One region of the Streptomyces sp. NBC_01485 genome, then DNA from elsewhere that is predicted to be linked to it. Evidence: predicted binding sites of a transcription regulator. Region 1 holds the regulator's gene; the other holds the start of a gene.

Region 1 (7,252 bases):
TCCGACGGCCAGCCCAGCGCCCGGCACACGCCCGTCTTCCAGTCCTGGCCGTGCGGTACGCGCGGCCAGGCGGCGATGCCGAGGGCGGACGGCTTCACGGCCTCCCAGATGTCGATGTACGGGTGCCCGACGACGAGGGCGTGCTCGCTGGTCACCGACTGTGCGATGCGCCACTCCTTCGTACCGGGCACGAGGTGGTCCACCAGGACGCCCAGCTTGGCGTCCGGGCCCGGCGCGAACTCGGCGACGATCGACGGCAGGTCGTCCACGCCCTCCAGGTACTCCACGACGACGCCCTCGACCCGCAGGTCGTCGCCCCACACCTTCTCGACCAGCTCGGCGTCGTGCCGGCCCTCGACGTAGATGCGCCCGGCGCGGGCGACCCGCGCGCGTGCGCCGGGGACGGCGACCGAACCGGAGGCGGTACGGGTGGGACGTACCGGAGACGACGACGGCGGGCGGACCAGGGTCACCACCCGCCCCTCCAGGAGGAAGCCGCGCGGCTCCAGCGGGAAGACCCGGTGCTTGCCGAAGCGGTCCTCCAGGGTCACCGTGCCCGCCTCGCAGCGGATCACCGCGCCGCAGAACCCGGTGCCGGGCTCCTCCACCACCAGGCCGGGATCCGCCGCCACCTCGGGGACGGGCTTCGGCTTCTTCCACGGAGGGGTCAGGTCGGCGGAGTACGTACGAGGGTGCGGGCCCGCAGGGCCCTCGTTGGAAGGGCGGTGGTGGGAGACGGGTGGGCGCATTCGGATGACGATAGGAGAAGCGCCGGGCCTACGGACACACGATCAGCGCGACACGCCGAAACGGGCCGCCAGCGCGTCCCGCTGCGCCCGTACGAAGGCCGCGTCCACCACCGCCCCGTGACCGGGCACGTACAGCGCGTCCTCGCCGCCGAGTTCGAGGAGCCGGTCGAGGGCGGCCGGCCAGCGGGACGGGACGGCGTCGGGCCCGGCCTGGGGCTCGCCGGACTCCTCGACCAGGTCCCCGCAGAACACCACCTCCGGCGAGCCGGGGTCCGCAGGGTCGCCCGGGACCAGGACCGCCAGGTCGTGCGCGGTGTGGCCGGGGCCGACGTTCGCCAGCAGGACCTGCCGGCCGCCGCCCAGATCGAGGGTCCACTCGCCGCAGACCAGGTGCCGGGGCCGCACCAGCGCGTCCGCGGCCTCCGCCGCCGTCGCCCCGTCCAGACCGTTGCGTACCGCGTCCGCCCGCAGCTCCTCGCCCGGCACGGTGTCCACGCCCACCGCCCCGAAGACCTCCGCGCCCGCGAACGCCGCGGCGCCGAAGACATGGTCGAAGTGGGGGTGGGTGAGCGCGAGATGGGTCACACGTCCGCCGGTGAGCTCCTCGGCCCGCGCCCGCAGCAGCGCCCCCTCCGCGAGGCTCGACCCCGCGTCGACCATCAGCACCGCGCCCGCCCCGACGACCAGCCCCGCCGTGCAGTCCCAGCCCGGCAGCCGGCACCGCCCGACCCCGGCCGCGACCCGCTCCCACCCGAGCTCTTCCCAAGTCACCGTCATACCGCGACGCTAGTCGTAGCACGCTCGCGATGGACCGACCTTGCCCTTCGCGCACCCCACGGCCGTACACTGGGCCGGGGAACGCTGGCACTCGGATGTGAAGAGTGCCAGGCGAGGCGCCCAGGGGACTGGGGACGACAGCTGGAGGTGTGCGCGGATGCTGAGTGAACGCAGGCTCCAGGTGCTGCGCGCCATCGTCCAGGACTACGTCGGCACCGAGGAGCCCGTCGGCTCCAAGGCGCTCACCGAGCGGCACAGCCTCGGCGTGTCCCCGGCGACGGTCCGCAACGACATGGCCGCCCTGGAGGACGAGGGGTACATCGCCCAGCCGCACACCAGCGCCGGGCGGATCCCCACGGACAAGGGGTACCGGCTGTTCGTCGACAAGCTCGCCGGCGTCAAGCCGATGACCGGTCCCGAGCGGCGGGCCATCCAGAACTTCCTCGACGGCGCCGTCGACCTCGACGACGTGGTGGCCCGTACGGTACGGCTGCTGGCGCAGCTCACCCGGCAGGTCGCCGTCGTGCAGTACCCGTCCCTGACCCGTTCGACCGTGCGGCACGTGGAGCTTCTCTCGCTCGCGCCCGCGCGCCTGATGCTCGTGCTGATCACGGACACCGGGCGGGTCGAGCAGCGGTTGGTGGACTGCGCGGCGCCCTTTGGGGAATCGTCGCTGGCGGATCTGCGGGCTCGGCTCAACAGCAAGATCGCGGGCCGCCGGTTCACGGACGTGCCGCGTCTGGTGGAGGATCTGCCGGACGCCTTCGAGTCCGAGGACCGCGGCACGGTCACGACGGTGCTCTCCACCCTGCTGGAGACGCTCGTCGAAGAGAACGAGGAGCGGCTGATGATCGGCGGAACCGCCAATCTCACCCGCTTCGGACATGACTTTCCTCTCGTGATCCGCCCCGTCCTGGAGGCTCTGGAGGAGCAGGTCGTGCTCCTCAAACTCCTTGGCGAGGCGGGGGATTCGGGCATGACCGTACGGATCGGTCACGAGAACGCCTACGAGGGACTCAACTCCACTTCGGTGGTGTCGGTCGGCTACGGTTCGGGCGGCGAGGCAGTCGCCAAACTGGGCGTGGTCGGACCGACCCGCATGGATTACCCGGGAACGATGGGAGCGGTACGAGCGGTGGCACGGTACGTCGGACAGATCCTGGCGGAGTCGTAAGTGGCCACGGACTACTACGCCGTTCTCGGCGTGCGCCGCGATGCGTCGCAGGAAGAGATCAAGAAGGCCTTCCGTCGGCTCGCACGCGAGCTGCACCCGGACGTCAACCCGGATCCGAAGACCCAGGAGCGGTTCAAGGAGATCAACGCCGCCTACGAGGTGTTGTCGGACCCGCAGAAGAAGCAGGTCTACGACCTCGGCGGCGACCCGCTGTCCCAGTCGGGCGGCGGTGGCGCGGGCGGCTTCGGCGCGGGCGGCTTCGGGAACTTCTCGGACATCATGGACGCGTTCTTCGGTACGGCGTCGCAGCGCGGGCCGCGCTCGCGGACCCGGCGCGGCCAGGACGCGATGATCCGGCTGGAGATCGACCTCGAGGAGGCGGCCTTCGGCACGACCAAGGACCTCCAGGTCGACACGGCCATCGTCTGCGCCACGTGCAGCGGCGAGGGCGCGGCGCCGGGGACCACGGCCCAGACGTGTGACATGTGCCGCGGTCGCGGTGAGGTGTCGCAGGTGACGCGGTCCTTCCTGGGCCAGGTCATGACGTCCCGGCCGTGCCCGCAGTGCCAGGGTTTCGGCACCGTCGTGCCGACCCCGTGCCCGGAGTGCGCAGGCGACGGCCGGGTGCGCTCCCGGCGCACGCTGACGGTGAAGATCCCGGCCGGTGTCGACAACGGCACCCGCATCCAGCTCGCGGGCGAGGGCGAGGTCGGCCCCGGCGGCGGCCCCGCCGGCGACCTGTACGTCGAGATCCACGAGCTGCCGCACGCGATGTTCCAGCGGCGCGGCGACGACCTGCACTGCACGGTCACCCTCCCGATGACGGCGGCCTCCCTCGGCACGAAGGTGCCGCTGGAGACGCTGGACGGACTGGAGGAGGTCGACATCCGGCCCGGCACCCAGTCCGGCCAGTCGATCCCGCTGCACGGCCGGGGCGTCACGCATCTGCGGGGCGGCGGGCGCGGCGATCTGATCGTCCACGTCGAGGTGCAGACGCCGACGAAGCTCGATCCCGAGATGGAGCGGTTGCTGCGCGAGCTGGCCAAGCTGCGCGGTGAGGAACGGCCCCTGGGGCAGTTCCAGCCGGGGCAGCAGGGGTTGTTCTCGCGGTTGAAGGACGCGTTCAACGGGCGCTGAGGCCTTTTCCGTACCGGCGTCGGAAGGTACCCGGCGCTGGTGCGGGCCTCGCTGCGGGCTGCCGCCCCCAGGCCCCCGCCATCGGCCTGAACGGCCTCGTCCTCAAGCTCCCCCAGACAGGCTGAAAGTGCCCTGACCGGCGTTGTGAAGCACTGGCATGTGCCAATGAGACGGGCCGATTCGGACTTGTTCTGAAGGCGTGACAACATGCCGTCATGTCGTCCTCCGCGCTGACCGATCTCTTCCCGCACCCGATCGTGCAGGCCCCCATGGCGGGCGGTGTCTCCGTCCCGCAGCTCGCCGCCGCCGTGGCCGAGGCCGGCGGGCTCGGCTTCCTGGCCGCCGGGTACAAGACGGCCGACGGCCTGTACCAGGAGATCAAGCAACTGCGGAGCCTCACCGGCCGCCCCTTCGGCGTCAACCTCTTCATGCCGCAGCCCGAAAACGCGGAGACGGGCGCCGTCGAGGTCTACGCACATCAGCTGGCCGGCGAGGCCGCCTGGTACGAGACGGAACTCGGCGACCCGGAGAGCGGCCGCGACGACGGCTACGACGCCAAGCTCGCGGTGCTGCTGGACAACCCGGTGCCGGTGGTGTCGTTCCACTTCGGCGTGCCCCGCCCCGAGGTGCTGGAGTCCCTGCGGCGCGCGGGAACCTTCACCCTGGCCACGGCGACCACCGCCGACGAGGCCCTCGCGGTGCAGTGGGCCGGCGCGGACGCGGTGATCGTGCAGGGCGTGGAGGCCGGCGGCCACCAGGGCGCCCACCGCGACAACCCGGAGAACGACCACTCCGGGATCGGACTGCTCGCCCTGATCGCCCAGGTCCGGGCGTCCGTGAACCTGCCGATCGTCGCCGCCGGAGGCCTCATGCGCGGCAGCCAGATCGCCGCGGTCCTCGCGGCCGGCGCGAGTGCGGCCCAGTTGGGCACCGCGTTCCTCGCCACCCGCGAGTCGGGTGCGCACGCCGTGCACAAGCAGGCGCTGACCAACCCCCTCTTCGTGCGCACCGAGCTGACCCGAGCCTTCTCCGGCCGCCCGGCCCGTGGCCTGGTCAACCGCTTCCTGCGCGAGCACGGCCCGTACGCGCCCGCCGCCTACCCGGAGGTCCACCACCTCACCGCGCCGCTGCGCAAGGCGGCCGCCAAGGCGGGCGACGCGCAGGGCATGGCGCTGTGGGCGGGACAGGGCCACCGGCTGGCCCGGGACCTGCCCGCCGGGCAACTGGTGGAGGTCCTGATGTCCGAACTCACCGAGGCGTGGACAGCGTTGTCGGAAGTTTCGGAGTTCTCGGAGTTCTCGGAGTTCGGGGACGGCGGCGCCGCATGACCGCGCCGGTGTTCGTCGTCGACGAGCTGCCGGGACCGGGACGCGGGGAGTTCGTGCTCGACGGTCCCGAAGGGCGGCACGCCGTGTCCGTGAAGCGGCTGCGGGCCGGTGAGGAGGTCGTCCTCACCGACGGCGCCGGGCGCTGGGCGGACGGCGAGGTCGTCGCCGCCGAGGGCAGGGACCGGCTGGTCGTGCGCCTGGGAGAGGTGGTCGAGGAGTCCGTCGAGTCGCCCCGGATCACCGTCGTCCAGGCCCTCCCCAAGGGCGACCGGGGTGAGCTGGCCGTCGAGACGATGACCGAGACCGGCGTCGACGCGATCGTGCCGTGGGCGGCCTCGCGCTGCATCACGCAGTGGAAGGGCGAGCGCGGAGCGAAGGCCCTCGCCAAGTGGCGGGCCACCGCCCGCGAGGCCGGCAAGCAGTCCCGCCGGGTCCGCTTCCCCGAGGTCGCCGAGGCGGCAACGACCAAGCAGGTGGCGGCACTTCTGGCCCAGGCCGACTTCGCCGCCGTACTCCACGAGGACCGCGCCTACGGCAGCGAACCCCTCGCGACGGCCCAACTCCCCTCCTCCGGTGACATCGTGCTCGTCGTCGGCCCCGAAGGCGGCGTCTCCCCCGAGGAGTTGGCCCTGTTCGAGGAGGCGGGGGCGAAGGCGTACCGCCTCGGCCGTACCGTGCTGCGTACGTCGACCGCCGGCACGGCCGCGACCGCCCTGCTCCTCGGCCGCACCGGACGCTGGTCCTGAGCCCAGGGAGACCGCTGTGGAACTCGCCCAAGTACGGCTGCTCGTCACCGACTTCGCCGCCTGCTACCGCTTCTACGCCGAAGTCCTCGGCCTCAAGCCGCAGTCGGGCGCGATGAACGGGCCGTACGAGAAGTTCAGCCCCGCCACCGGCTCGGCCGGCATCGCGCTCCAGGACCGGGCGATGATGGCCGCCGTCCTCGGCGAACTGGCCGACGCGGCGACGGGCCACCGCTCGCTGGTGGTGCTGCGCGTCGACGACCTGGACGCCTACTGCGCGCAGCTCGCCGCCCGTGGCGCCACCCTGCTGCACGGCCCCGCCCCGATGACCGACCGGATGCGCGTCGCCCACCTCAAGGACCCGGAGGGGAACCTGGTGGAACTCCAGGAGTGGCTGCTGCTGCGCGGCTGAGTGCGACCAGGGGCGGGAGTTCCCGGTTCGCGGGGCTTCGGACTTGGGTGGTGTGGCTCTCTGCCGGGTGCCTGTCCGGGGGGTGGTCCGCACAGGAAGGTGACACTCAGGTGCGGGAGTGTCACCTTTTTGCAGCTCACCTACCGGGGACCCGGCGTGCCCGCGCACCGCTCGACTCCGTCCACGACGAGGATCCTCGGGCGGCGGGTGTGGAACGTGGCCGCATACGGGCTTCCGTGCCGCGTGCCCGAGTGGCACGCTGCCCTTCATGGGGGCGTTGAGGCGGAGTTGGTTTCTCGGGCTCGTTCCCGTGGTCCTGGGCGCGGCGGTGGCCTGCGAACCGGGTGGCGGCGGGGTGAGCAGCATGTCCGTGGCGTACACGACGGACCAGGCCGCCACGGCCGAGATCGGGCGCCGGGACGTGGACGTGCGCTGGCTGACCTGCACCGCGCAGCGGCAGGACGACCTGGTCTCCGTCGACTGCCAGGGGGAGACCGGCGACGGGAAGGACATCACCGTCACCGGCAAGGTCGCGCGGGCGGTCGACGGCGCGTGTGTGCGCGGGGACCTGTCGGCGGACGTGGGCAAGAAGGAGCTGTTCCGGGTGAGCGGGCTCGGCGACTGCGAGTCCGCGACCCCGTCGCCGGTGGAGGCGCCCAGTTCCGGTTCCGGCTCGGGCTCCGGTTCTGGTTCCGGGTCCTCCGAGCGGCCCGGTGCCGGGCCGACGGTGACCGTCACCGTCACGGTCACCGAGACCGTGGACGGGGACGGCGGCGGCGTAAAGAAGTGACGGAAACCCCTGACCTGCGGTGCCGTTGCTGAATACAGTGATCGGGTGACTCAGCCCGCGATGCCTGCCGCGTACCTCAGATTCCCGCACCTGCACGGCGAGTTGGTGGCCTTCGCCGCCGAGGACGACGTGTGGCTGGCGC
Region 2 (7,252 bases), 1.1 Mb from region 1:
GGCTGCTCGGGGAGCACGGCGACGCCCTGACCGCCGACACGCCCGACACCCGGCTGCACGAGGTCAAGGCCGACCTGAAGCGGGCCCTGGAGCTGCTGGACGACGGCGTCGTCGGCGCCGTGCCCACCACCCGCTGCGCCGAGCACCCGCACGGCCCGGTCGACAAGTCCGCGCCCGACCTGTGCCTGCTGTGCGAGACGCGCCGCCGGTCGGCCCTGCGCGCCGAGTTCAACGGCCCCGCCCCGCAGGCGCCGTACACCCCGACCCCCTCCATCTCCCGTTACGGCACCCGCGCCGACCGCCCGCAGCCCCAGCAGCGCTGGCTGCCGGAGCTGTGGAACGGCCAGGAGTGGCACCTCTGCGGAACCCCGAGGCGCGACCGGCGCGAGGCCGAGCTGTACATCACCGCCCTGCGCCGCGGCTCCCGGCCGGCGATGGCCTACCGGCTCGTGCACGAGTTCACCGACTACGAGGTGCTGCGCATCTGGGGCACCCCGGTGAAGGTCGACATCGAGCCCCTCGGCAACCTCTAGAACACCTCGCGGAGCGATCTCCCGGACCATACCCGGCAGTTGACGCCCAACCCCTAGCTGAGGGTCTTCAGCGCGGCGGCGTCGTAGGGCGCCAGCTCGTCGAGGCGACCGCCGAGGACCTTGGCGGCCCACTCCGGGTCCTGGAGCAGCGCACGCCCGACGGCCACCATGTCGAACTCGTCGCGCTCCAGCCGGTCGAGGAGGTCGTCGATGCCCTTGACCGGGGAGCCCTCGCCCGCGAAGCCGCCGATGAAGTCGCCGTCGAGGCCGACCGAGCCGACGGTGATGGTGGGCTTGCCGGTGAGCTTCTTCGTCCAGCCCGCGAGGTTGAGGTCGGAGCCGTCGAACTCGGGGAGCCAGTAGCGGCGGGTGGAGGCGTGGAAGGCGTCGACACCGGCGGCGGCGAGCGGGGCGAGGATGGCCTCCAGCTCCTCCGGGGTCTCGGCGAGCCGCACGTCGTACGCCTCCTGCTTCCACTGCGAGTAGCGGAAGATGATCGGGAACTCGGCCGAGACGGTCTCGCGGACGGCCGCGACGATCTCGGCGGCGAACTTCGCACGGGCCACGGGGTCGCCGCCGTAGGCGTCGGTGCGGCGGTTGGTGCCGGCCCACAGGAACTGGTCGAGCAGGTAGCCGTGCGCGCCGTGGATCTCCACACCGTCGAATCCGATGCGCTCGGCGGCCGCGGCCGCCTGCGCGAACGCGCCGATGACGTCGTCCAGGTCGCGCTGGGTCATCGCCTTGCCGGCGCCTTCGGTGCCGTCGAGACGCACCCCGGAAGGCCCGACGGCGGGCGCGTCGGCGAACGGCGGCTCACCCTGGTTGCGCACCATCCCGATGTGCCACAGCTGCGGCACGATCGTCCCGCCGCCCGCGTGCACGGCCTCGGCGACCTTCGCCCAGCCCGCCAACTGCTCCTCACCGTGGAACCTCGGCACCCGGTCGCTCTGCCCGGCGGAGTCGTGCCCGACGTACGTCCCCTCGGTGACGATGAGCCCGACACCGGCGGCGGCGCGCCGCGCGTAGTACGACACGACGTCCTCACCGGGAATCCCGTCCGGCGAGAACATACGCGTCATCGGCGCCATCGCTATCCGGTTCGGAACGGTCAGCCCGTTGATGGACACCGGCCGGGAAAGAATCTCGGCGGCACGGGAGGGGGCGGGGGCCGCGGAGGGGGTGGCAGTCACGACAAGGGCTCCTCTGAGAGGTCGGTCAGACGTCGAGCAGTCTTCGGATGGTCTTCAGGCATCGGACAGTCATACGTCCCGCACGGTATGTGCACACGCATCGACCGCCACCAACAGCAACCGCTCCACCCGCCACCGGCATTCCGCCGCCCCGCCGGAACCCCCTGTGATCCGGAACACGCCGGCCGGGCCAGGCCGGGCCGGTCGGGCCCGAAGCTCAAGCGGCGAGCTCCGAGCCCTCTTTGCGTGGAATGGGTGGAGGGCCTCAACCCACCCACCCACCCTGCGATTTGACGCGCGGCGACCGACTTGCCACGGACAGTCACCGGGCTCTAGCCTGCGCACAACGAACAGCCCCCGTCAGGTGCTACCAACACCTGCGGGGGCTTGACCAACAAGATCGAATGAGAGTCGATCCGTGGCTGACGCCAAGCTTAATCACGCCGCCCTGCCCGCGCACGCATCCCCGCACCCGATGGCCAGTCCGGGGTACGGCAAGCGCTCCGCGCCCGGCGAACTTCCCCGCGCGAACCACGACTTCGCGCACCTCCCGCCCCGCGAAGCGGCCGTCGCGGCGTACATCGACCGGCTCCCGGGCGGCACCGACATCTCCGTGAAGACGCTGGCCAAGACGCTCCCGTACGGCCAGTGCGCGCTGCGGACGGCCCTCAACAACCTCCAGCGGACAGGTCACTTGAGGCGCGGTCGCGAACGCGTCGAGACCGAGTCGGGCAGCTCGCACTGGGTCACCCGAACGTGGTTCACCCGTACCGCGCGCGACGACGACTGGTGGGCCACGTTCATCCGCGGCGACCTGCCGGAGTCGGAGCGGTCGGCGGAACCGCCTCGCCCCACCCGCTCCCGCGCCCACATCCTGCTCGCAGCCCTCGGCCGCACGGCCCCCGCCCTGTCCCTGTCCGCCGCCGACTGCACGCGGCTCGCCCCGCTGGTGGAGGAGTGGTTCGCGCGAGGGGCCACCGAGGAAACCCTCCTCACCGCCCTCACCGCCGGCCTGCCCACCCCGATCCACAGCCCGGCGGCCCTGCTCCAGCGCCGCCTGGCGGACAAGATCCCGCCAGAACCGCCCGCCCCACGCCCGCCCGCCCCACACACGCCCGGCCCACGTCCGCCCGGCCGGATGCTGGAGTGCGCGAAGTGCGGAATCCCCGGCCGCACCGAAGCGCTGCCGGGCGGCTTCTGCGGCGCGTGCCGCGGCGAACACGCGCCCGCCTCCTCCGACGCGCCCCTCCCCGCGTCGGCCATCCGCGCCCACGCGGCCGGGATCCGTGCAGCGATGGACCGGCGAGCACCAGAAAGGACACTCACCCTCGACACCGAAAAGCTGAAGGACTACGCCGACTGACCCGGATGCCCCGGACCCGCACGCCGGGACAAGTCCCGGAAACGCCCGAGGGCGGCACCCCCGTCGGAACTGGGGTGCCGCCCTCGGTCGTGTACCGCGATGAACCGCCGATCCTCGAGGGGATCAGAAGTCCATGTCACCGCCCGGCATGCCGCCGCCGGCCGGGGCCGAGGACTTCTCCGGCTTGTCGGCGATGACGGCCTCGGTGGTGAGGAACAGCGCGGCGATGGAGGCGGCGTTCTGCAGCGCAGAGCGGGTCACCTTCGCCGGGTCGATGATGCCCTCGGCGATCATGTCCACGTACTCACCGGTGGCGGCGTTGAGGCCGTGACCGATGGGCAGGTTGCGGACCTTCTCGACGACGACGCCACCCTCGAGACCACCGTTGACGGCGATCTGCTTCAGCGGGGCCTCGAGCGCGATGCGCACGGCGTTGGCGCCGGTCGCCTCGTCACCCTCGAGGTCCAGCTTCTCGAAGACGGAGGACGCCTGGATGAGCGCCACGCCACCACCGGCGACGATGCCCTCCTCGACGGCGGCCTTCGCGTTGCGGACGGCGTCCTCGATGCGGTGCTTGCGCTCCTTGAGCTCCACCTCGGTGGCGGCGCCGGCCTTGATGACCGCGACACCGCCGGCGAGCTTCGCCAGGCGCTCCTGCAGCTTCTCGCGGTCGTAGTCCGAGTCGCTGTTCTCGATCTCGGCACGGATCTGGTTGACCCGCCCGGCGACCTGGTCCGACGAGCCGGAGCCGTCGACGATGGTCGTCTCGTCCTTGGTGATGACGACCTTGCGGGCCTTGCCCAGCAGGTCCAGGGAGGTGTTCTCGAGCTTGAGACCGACCTCCTCGGAGATGACCTCGCCACCGGTGAGGATGGCGATGTCGTTCAGCATCGCCTTGCGGCGGTCGCCGAAGCCCGGGGCCTTGACCGCGACGGACTTGAAGGTGCCGCGGATCTTGTTGACGACCAGCGTCGACAGAGCCTCGCCCTCGACGTCCTCGGCGATGATCAGCAGCGGCTTGCCCGACTGCATGACCTTCTCCAGGAGCGGGAGCAGGTCCTTGACGTTGGCGATCTTCGAGTTGGCGATCAGGATGTACGGGTCGTCGAGGACGGACTCCATACGCTCCATGTCGGTGGCGAAGTACGCCGAGATGTAGCCCTTGTCGAAGCGCATACCCTCGGTGAGTTCCAGCTCCAGACCGAAGGTCTGGGACTCCTCGACGGTGATGACGCCTTCCTTGCCGACCTTGTCCATCGCCTCGGCGATGAGCTCGCCGATCTGGGTGTCGGCGGCGGAGATGGAGGCCGTGGAAGCGATCTGCTCCTTGGTCTCGACATCCTTCGCCTGCTCCAGCAGGGCACCGGAGACGGCCTCGACGGCCTTCTCGATACCGCGCTTGAGAGCCATCGGGTTGGCGCCGGCGGCTACGTTGCGCAGGCCTTCCCTGACGAGCGCCTGGGCGAGGACGGTCGCCGTGGTCGTACCGTCGCCGGCGACGTCGTCCGTCTTCTTGGCGACTTCCTTGACCAGCTCGGCGCCGATCTTCTCGTACGGGTCCTCGAGCTCGATCTCCTTGGCGATGGAAACACCATCGTTGGTGATCGTGGGGGCGCCCCACTTCTTCTCGAGGACGACATTGCGGCCCTTGGGGCCGAGCGTCACCTTCACGGCGTCCGCGAGCTGGTTCATGCCGCGCTCGAGGCCGCGCCGTGCCTCCTCGTCGAACGCGATGATCTTGGCCATGTGAAGTGGTCCTCCCGGACTGGGGTGGATTGCTCCGGACCGTGCTGGCGCCCGCGACGGACGGCTCGCCGGCCTCGTGGTTCCTTGCCCCACCTGGCCTGCGGGCCTCACCGACCCGATCCTCGTTGTCACTCTCACCTGCAGAGTGCTAACGCCAATGATTAGCACTCGACCATGCCGAGTGCAAGCGGCTCGAGGCAATCCGCAGGTGAACAACGGTCCCGGCAAGGGTCCCGACAACAGTCCCGGCAAGGGGCCCGGCCGGGGCTTGGAGACGACCGCCCCGGGCACGACTGAAGGGCCCGTACCCCGGGAGGTACGAACCCTTCAGCGATATGCGGACGTACAGACATGCGGACGTACAGAAGAACGACGCTGTCAGTCGGCGCGTGCTTCAGCCGGTCGCAAGACGGACCATGTCCGCCTGCGGCCCCTTTTGGCCTTGCGAGATCTCGAAATCGACCCGCTGACCCTCTTCCAGGGTGCGGTAGCCGTCCATCTGAATCGCGCTGTAGTGGACGAATACATCCGCACCACCGTCGACCGCGATGAAGCCGTACCCCTTCTCCGCGTTGAACCACTTGACGGTGCCCTGAGCCATGCCTAACTCCCCTATTACTGGCCCTTGCACAGATCCGCACTTCGCGGATCCGGGTCAGACCTCACCCCCCACACGATTGGGGGCGTGCGCCGGAACGCGTCGACCGCGGCCGAATGTATCTGTCCAACTGCCCTCTGCAACAGGTCACTTGGACGAGAATTCTGGACGTGCGAGATCCGGAATGTGGCGAGAATTCGCCAGAACTCAGGGCAAGTCGGGCCCCGCAAAAGCCACAAAAGCCACGAATGAGGCGCGCACTTTGGCTGCTTCTCATCGGGCGGTGGGCAGAAACAAAAGGCTCCGGATCTCTTGATCCCGACCCGGTTCCCCAACTGTACCGCGCTCAACCACACTGAATTGCCCCCTCCGCTTCTATCGCGGAGAGGGCAATTCGATGAACTCTCGGTAATCGCTGTTACCGACGGTTACTACCGGCGGGTACTGACCGACGGTCAGTGACCATTCAGCCGCCGGCGACAGCCGGGATGATCGAAACGCCGGCGCCGTCCGGAGTCGCCGTGTCGAGCCCCTGCTCGAAGCGGACGTCGTCGTCGTTCACGTACACGTTGACGAACCGCCGCAGCTTGCCCTGGTCGTCCAGGACCCGGGCGGCGATCCCGGTGTGGTTCTTCTCCAGATCGGAGATGACCTCACCGAGGGTCCCCCCTTCGGCCGACACCTCAGCCGCGCCGCCGGTGTAGGTGCGGAGGATGGTCGGGATGCGGACAGTAACGCTCATTGCTGAGACCTCCGGTCAGGGAAACGCACCTAGGGGCGCGGGACTGGGTGGAATCTGCGGCTACCGCCGCGTGGGCGCGACAAGCCCTCACCGGCCCGCAGACGAACAACGACGACTGCTACACGAGCCCGGCTTCGCGGAACGACTCCAGGTTGGGACGGATGGTCGCCGTGAGCCCGGTCCCGGCCACCGCGTCGAGCGTCTTGAGACCGTCACCGGTGTTCAGGACGACCGTCGTGAGCGTCGGATCCAGCAACCCGCTCTCGATCAACTTCCGCGTCACGCCGACGGTCACCCCACCCGCCGTCTCCGCGAAGATGCCCTCGGTCCGGGCGAGCAGCCCGATCGCGTCGACGACCTGTTCGTCGGTCACGTCCTCCACCGCCCCGCCCGTCCGCCGCGCGATGTCGAGGACGTACGGCCCGTCCGCCGGGTTGCCGATGGCCAGCGACTTGGCGATGGTGTTCGGCTTCTGGGGGCGTACGACGTCGTGGCCCGCCTTGTACGCGGCGGACACCGGCGAACACCCTTCCGCCTGCGCGCCGAAGATCTTGTACGGCCTGTCCTCGACGAGCCCGAGCTTGATCAGCTCCTGCAAGCCCTTGTCGATCTTCGTGAGCTGCGAACCGGAGGCGATGGGGACGACGAGCTGGTCGGGGATCCGCCATCCCAACTGCTCGCAGATCTCGTACGCCAGCGTCTTCGAACCCTCGGCGTAGTACGGCCGCAGGTTGACGTTGACGAAGCCCCAGCCCTCGCCGACCGGGTCGCCGATGAGCTCGGAGCAGAAGCGGTTGACGTCGTCGTAGTTGCCCTCGATGCCGACGAGGTCGCCGCCGTAGATCGCGGCCATGACGATCTTGCCCTGCTCCAGGTCGTGCGGGATGAATACGCAGGAGCGGAAGCCGGCGCGGGCAGCGGCGGCGCCCACCGCGCCCGCGAGGTTGCCGGTGGAGGAGCAGGAGAGGGTGGTGAAGCGGAAGGCGCGCGCGGCCTCGATGGCCTGGGCGACGACGCGGTCCTTGAAGGAGTGCGTCGGGTTGCCGGAGTCGTCCTTGACGAAGAGCTTGCCGGCGTCGA

What was found. The regulator HrcA, encoded in region 1, represses chaperone genes, less so after heat shock. The targets are predictions, from matches to a motif close to TTNGCACTCNGNNNNNCNGAGTGCNAA.
Region 2: a site for HrcA is predicted at 4,994-5,020, ahead of groL (chaperonin GroEL). Genes of this name have one in related genera too.

Annotation. Positions count from the first base shown of each region.
Region 1 is NZ_CP109435.1:3,136,263-3,143,514, reverse strand. It holds gene OG352_RS14495 (DUF3097 domain-containing protein) at 1-749, opposite strand, end outside; gene OG352_RS14490 (MBL fold metallo-hydrolase) at 792-1,526, opposite strand; gene hrcA (heat-inducible transcriptional repressor HrcA) at 1,684-2,700, shown strand; gene dnaJ (molecular chaperone DnaJ) at 2,701-3,837, shown strand; gene OG352_RS14475 (nitronate monooxygenase) at 4,053-5,165, shown strand; gene OG352_RS14470 (16S rRNA (uracil(1498)-N(3))-methyltransferase) at 5,162-5,911, shown strand; gene OG352_RS14465 (VOC family protein) at 5,928-6,320, shown strand; gene OG352_RS14460 (hypothetical protein) at 6,589-7,110, shown strand; gene OG352_RS14455 (S41 family peptidase) at 7,171-7,252, shown strand, end outside.
Region 2 is NZ_CP109435.1:4,233,253-4,240,504, forward strand. It holds gene OG352_RS19325 (hypothetical protein) at 1-533, shown strand, start outside; gene OG352_RS19330 (NADH:flavin oxidoreductase) at 587-1,723, opposite strand; gene OG352_RS19335 (hypothetical protein) at 2,199-3,086, shown strand; gene groL (chaperonin GroEL) at 3,210-4,832, opposite strand; gene OG352_RS19345 (cold-shock protein) at 5,227-5,433, opposite strand; gene OG352_RS19350 (MoaD/ThiS family protein) at 5,897-6,172, opposite strand; gene thrC (threonine synthase) at 6,291-7,252, opposite strand, start outside.